One region of the Pedobacter suwonensis genome, then DNA from elsewhere that is predicted to be linked to it. Evidence: riboswitches for the same ligand, from Rfam matches in the RefSeq annotation. Region 1 holds a riboswitch; the other holds the start of a gene.
The links. Region 1 has a riboswitch for cobalamin ahead of metE (5-methyltetrahydropteroyltriglutamate--homocysteine S-methyltransferase). Riboswitches for the same ligand answer to the same signal wherever they lie in the genome.
Positions count from the first base shown of each region.

Region 2: another riboswitch for cobalamin. It lies ahead of DV942_RS00015 (TonB-dependent receptor plug domain-containing protein); the one in region 1 lies ahead of metE (5-methyltetrahydropteroyltriglutamate--homocysteine S-methyltransferase).

Region 1 is NZ_CP031708.1:3,214,188-3,217,404, forward strand. It holds gene metE (5-methyltetrahydropteroyltriglutamate--homocysteine S-methyltransferase) at 1-1,753, opposite strand, end outside; cobalamin riboswitch at 1,946-2,150, opposite strand; gene DV942_RS13170 (M14 family metallopeptidase) at 2,277-3,217, shown strand, end outside.
Region 2 is NZ_CP031708.1:327-3,543, forward strand. It holds gene DV942_RS00010 (sigma-54-dependent transcriptional regulator) at 88-1,491, opposite strand; cobalamin riboswitch at 1,765-1,959, shown strand; gene DV942_RS00015 (TonB-dependent receptor plug domain-containing protein) at 2,058-3,217, shown strand, end outside.

The DNA.
Region 1 (3,217 bases):
CCGATCGTGGCTGATCATTCCGTACAAATGACCATTGTAAGATAGTTACAGGACCCGTTAACATGCCTTTCATGTATTTGGAGGTTAGCGACTGGGCATAGGCTGTCCACTTGATCGTCATGGGTGTTGGGCGCGAAACATCGCCAAAAATAATCGGTGGTTTTACACAGCGTGATCCGTAGCTCTGTACCCAACCATTTTTAGAAAAAGCAAAACCGTCTAGCTGCTCTCCAAAATATTCAACCATATCATTGCGTTCAAACTCGCCGTGAACCAAAACATCCAGACCGATTTCTTCCTGCCACTTTACTGCTTTTTCAGTTTCTTTTGCAATGAGATCATCGTATTCTTCAATAGTGAGCGCTCCGTTTTTAAGTTTTGCTCTCCAGCTTCTTACCTCTGCAGTTTGTGGAAACGAGCCGATAGTGGTAGTGGCATAAATGGGCAGATTAAGTTCCTGTTGTTTAATTTTTCTGATCGAAAATGGACTCAAACGTTCGGCATCCTGCTCTTTTAAGTCTAAAACCCTTTGTCTAACTGCCGGATTATGGATGATTTTAGAAACTTTACGGTTAGCAATTGCGATCTTATTTTCTTCGAGTTTTTGCAGGGTAGATGCAGGGCTTTCGTTGGTGATCAGTTTTTTTAAGGTAGCTACTTCCGCAATTTTCTGTTTTGCATAGGCCAGCCATTGTTTAATTTCTGGCGATAAATTTTTCTTATTGGTTTCATTGTCCAGATCAACCGGTGAGTGAATTAACGAACAGGATGGAGCAATCCATATTTTATCAAATCCTCTTTTGTCTACCGCATGGCTAATGATCGAAAGAGATTTCTCAAAGTCATTTTTCCAAATGTTTCTTCCGTCTACCAAGCCTAAAGAAAGAATGGTATCTTCTCTTAACGAAGCTAAAACATCGTCTAATTGATCTTCAGCACGGACTAAGTCGATATGTAGAACATTTACAGGTAATGAAGCCGTTAATGCTAAATTATTACCTAATCCTTCAAAATAAGTAGCTAAAACAATTTTTAATCCTGGAAAGGCTTTCCTGATTTCTTTATAGGCATATTCATAAGCTTTTTTGTCTTTTTCCGTCAAATCCAAAGTCAAAAATGGCTCATCAAACTGAATATATTCTACATCCAGCGCTTCTAAGCGAGATAAAATCTCGATATAAACCGGAAGCAGGTTTTTAATCAGGTCTATTTTTTCAAATCCAGCCTCTTTTTCCTTACCCAATAAAAGGTAAGAAACCGGTCCAATCAGTACGGGTTTAGTATTAATTCCTAATTGTTTTGCCTCATAAAACTCGTCGATAATCTTGGTAGAAAAAAGTTTAAAAGGTTGATTTTTGTAAAATTCGGGCACGATGTAATGGTAATTGGTATCGAACCATTTGGTCATTTCCATCGCTACCACATCCAGTCCTTCTTTTTGGTAGCCTCTTGCCATCGCAAAATAAAGATCCAGTTCCTCATTTCCTTTTTTCAGGATCACTTCGTTGTATCTTTTTGGAATGGCTCCAAAAGTTAAGGAATGATCAAGTACGTGATCGTAAAAAGAAAAATCGTTTGATGGAATTACATCAATCCCGGCTTCTTTTTGAAGTTTCCAGTTTTCGTGGCGGATATTTTTGCCCACCTGCAGTACACTTTTGTACCCAGTTTTATCTGCCCAATAATTTTCGCAGATTTTCTTTAATTCCCTTTGGCTACCTATTCGCGGATAGCCTAGATTTTGCGTTAGCATCTCTCTTAAAGATTAAGTAAATAAATCATTTAAAAGCTCTTAAAGCAATATTTGTAATACTCTTTGTTAAAATTAAAGGAAAGGTTATGGCACAGCCTGCCCACTCATCAGCAAAAACTTTAAGCAAGCCTATAAAATTTAAATTTTATCGTGTACAATCAGACCTGACCAATTACTTTATAACGCGAAAGCACCGTCAATTCAACATAGGCAGGTCTCCTGACTTATTCCCGATCCCATCGCCTTCCCATACCGGTAAAGGCACAGTGGCATAAATGATAAGACCGTTGTCTTCTTGTTAAAGACAGAATTTACAGTTGCGCGACAGCTCGTGATTTGCACACGATTCCCTATTAATCCCGGTTGTATTCCGGGAACCTGTATCGGTTGATGAAAATAAAGTTAAGAACTTATATCAGGGCAAATGTATGGATTAGGATTTAAAACTTGTAACAAATTTACAGTAAGCCGTTTTTGGAAATTTTCTCTATTATATTTGATTACCCTACTAAACTATCAAATTATGATGAAAACCAACTTTATCAGGCTTTGTATCGCTTTTTTATTGGTAAGTAACGTTGCAGTGCTGGCACAGGAAGTACCAACGCCCAGATCACATTTCGGTTTTGATATTGGTGATGATTACCAATTGGCCAATTATACCCAGACAGAAGCTTACTTTAAGAAACTCGCAGCAAATTCTGACCGCATTAAACTGGTTGAGATCGGTAAAACCGAAGAAGGCAGAAGTCAATACATGCTGGTTGTTTCTTCGCCGGAAAACCTAAAGAAATCAGATCGTTATAAAGAGATTTCGCAACAGTTGGCTCATGCAGAAATTGCGCCAGAGCGGGCCAAAGTTTTGGCACAAGAAGGTAAAGCAGTGGTATGGATAGATGGCGGATTACATGCAAATGAAGTAGTTGGGACCCATCAGCTGATTCAGACGATATATGAATTTGCCTCCAGAACAGACCCGGAAACCTTGCGTATTCTGGATAATGTGATCATCCTATTTACACATGCAAACCCCGATGGACAGGAGTTGGTGAGCAATTGGTACATGAGGGAAAAAGACCCAAAGAAAAGAACAACTTCAGGCTTGCCGGTTTTGTATGAAAAATATGCGGGACATGATAATAACCGCGATTTTTTTATGTTAAATCTTAAAGAAACACAAAATATCGGTCGCCAGCTTTTTATAGAATGGATTCCACAGATCATGTATAACCACCACCAGGCCGGTCCGGCGGGAACGGTTGTGGCAGGTCCTCCTTACCGGGATCCGTTTAATTATGTTTTTGATCCAACCTTGTTAACCAGTTTAGATGCGGTAGGTGCGGCCATGCATAACAGGATGAACGTAGAAAATAAGCCCGGTTACACTCAACGTGGCGGATCGGTTTATTCTACCTGGTACAACGGCGGATTAAGGACAACTACCTATTTTCATAACATGATTGG
Region 2 (3,217 bases), 2.5 Mb from region 1:
AAAATTTGGACCTAAAAACAAATGTTGGAATGCTGTCCGGATAACCTTCAAACATTCCAACTTTTAAACTTTTCAACATAATTAGTGCTATTCGGCTCTTTTCAAACCAAACTTTTCTATTTTACTATATAAATGGCTTCTTTGAATATCAATTTCATCAGCTGTTTTTGATACATTCCAGTTGTTTTTTTCCAATTTGAACTTGATGAATTCGCGTTCTGCATAATCTTTATAATCCTGGAAATTATTGAACGAATCGAAAGAAGAAGCAAGGCCGTTACCTCCGGCAGCCGCAATCTGCGTACTGGTTGCAGCACCAATGTTTGTACCACCCCCCGGATTAGCAAAGGCACGGACATCATTTTCTGTAATAACCTTGTCGCTCAAAATAATCAGGCGTTCAATCATATTGTGCAGCTCGCGTACGTTACCTGTCCATGGTAAAGCTTGCAAGGCCAGCATACCGCCTTCATTTATTTTTTTAACAGGCATTCCATAATCGCTGCAAATGCTTTCTAAAAAGCTCTGGGCAATAACGGGGATATCATCCGTACGTTCAGTTAAATGTGGCACATGGATATTGATTACATTTAAGCGGTGATACAAGTCCATACGGAAGTTACCATCCTCAATTTCTTTCAGTAAGTCTTTATTGGTTGCAGCTAAAACACGAACGTTTACATCAATTTCTTTTTCACCACCCACACGTGTAATCTTATGCTCCTGTAAAGCACGTAAAACTTTTGCCTGGGCAGAGAGGCTCATATCGCCAATCTCATCTAAGAATAACGTTCCACCGTTGGCCAGTTCAAATTTACCGATGCGTTGCTTAACTGCAGAAGTAAAAGAACCTTTTTCATGTCCAAACAGCTCACTTTCTATCAGTTCTGAGGGGATAGCCGCACAGTTTACCTCAATTAAAGGGCTATCGGCACGATTGGATTTTTCGTGTAACCAACGGGCTACCAACTCTTTACCACTACCATTAGCACCGGTAATCAATACCCGGGCTTCGGTTGGCGCAACACGCTCAATGGTCTCCTTAATTTTAGAAATACTTTCCGATTCACCTAAAATTTCCCGGGTTTTACTGGCTTTACGTTTTAGGACCTTGGTTTCGGTAACCAAATTTCCACGGTCTAAACCGTTGCGTACGGTAATTAACAAGCGATTTAAATCAGGTGGTTTCGAAATAAAATCGAAAGCGCCTTTTTTGCTGGCTTCAATGGCAGTTTCAACTGTGCCGTGACCGGATATCATAATAAAAGGCAGATCTGGTTTAATGATCTGTGCCTGCTCCAGCACTTCCATACCATCCATCTTATTCATTTTGATATCGCAAAGAACCAAATCGAAATTTCCTTTTTTGATCATTTCGAGGCCATCGATACCATTATCTATATCTTCAACATCGTAATTTTCATATTCCAGAATTTCACGTAAGGTACTCCTTATTGCCCGCTCATCGTCAATTATTAATAATTTAGCCATTAGAGATGTATTCTTTAATTTTTAAAATGCGAATATATTGTTTTTTAATTAATGTATAGTTTTTTATACAATAATAGGCTATAAAACCTAAATTGAGCTGAAAAGTTTTAATCTCATCAGAAATAATCTTCTAAATATCTATTCCAATCGGTAATGCGTGTTTCCTGAACATCAATTCAACTTCTAAAAACGACTTTTCATTAAGCAAACACAGGGATAATTGTTAGTTAAAATTGTATTTATACATCCATTTTGCATATTGGTTAATTTTATTACTTTTGCGGCGCTTTTGGTTCCCGGTCTTACACCCGGGATTAAAAGGGAATACAGTGTAAATCTGTAACTGTCCCGCAGCTGTAAGCTCCTTAACGGATTTTCAATCAATTTGCCACTGTCCCGATATGTAGGGATGGGAAGGCCGGAAAACCGGGAGTAAGTCAGAAGACCTGCCTTGAGCGATTAATTTCATAGCTTTCGGGGATTGAAGCTAGGATTGAGATATCAACGTTGTTCGTATTTTCATTTCCTTTTCTGATCTGTTGGCTGTGGGCAAAACTCACAATCAAATGAACAAAAAATGTATGCTAACTGTAGCCGGGCTAGGGCTCGCACAGTTAATGATCGGCCAGGTGGCCAATGCGCAAACTCAAGATAGTTTGCAGCTCAAAGATGTTGTCATTTCTGCAACCAAAAACGACCAGAAACAATCACAGACCGGAAAAGTGGTCACCATTATCAGTCGGGAAGTGTTGGAACGCAGTAATGGTAAATCATTGCCGGAACTGATTAGCGAACAGGCTGGAATTATTGTGGCGGGAGCAAGCAGCAACCCAGGATTAAACAAATCGATTTTTTTTAGGGGTGCAGGAAGTGCTTATTCGATAGTTTTAATTGATGGTATCGTTCAGAACGATCCTTCAGGAAACGGAGGTGCTTTCGATTTAAGGTTGATTTCTATTGATCAGATCGATCACATTGAAATTTTAAGAGGCGGTCAGTCTACCATTTATGGTTCTGATGCTGTTGCAGGGGTAATCAATATCATTACCAAAAAAGGTGGCCCAAAAGGAAATACCATTTATGGTGTAGCCAGTGCAGGTAGTTATGAAACCTATAAAGGAACCATTGGGTTAAACGGTGGCGTGGAAGGCTTTTCTTACAATATTAACTATACCCATCATAAAACTGATGGAATTTCTGAAGCAGCTAATCCAAATGGAAATACATCCGTATTTGATAAAGATGGTTTTAAAACCGACGCCTTGAATGCAAACTTCGGAATCAAATTGGATAATCATTTTTCTATAAATCCATTTGTACGTTACTATTATGGCAATTACCAGTTCGATGGTGGTGCCTTTACGGATGCGAACAATTATTCTATTCTGAAAAACTTTGCTACAGGTACCAATGCTAAATATGAATTTGCTACCGGTAAAGTAACGTTAAACTACAGCTTTGAAAGCACCAGGAATGATGCACACAGCCAGTATCCAAGCCTAAATGAAGGCAGGGCATCGTTATTGGATTTATTCTATAACCAGAAATTGGGCAGTAAACTGGATTTATTGTTGGGTATAGATAACCGGGTGATGAAATTATCATCAGCCACGAATAAACCCGAAACCAACATTTTTGCTGCTTATGGATCGTTATTCTTACACGATTTAAGTGTATTTAACCTAGAAGTTGGCGGACGTTATAACAAACACGAACAATATGGCGA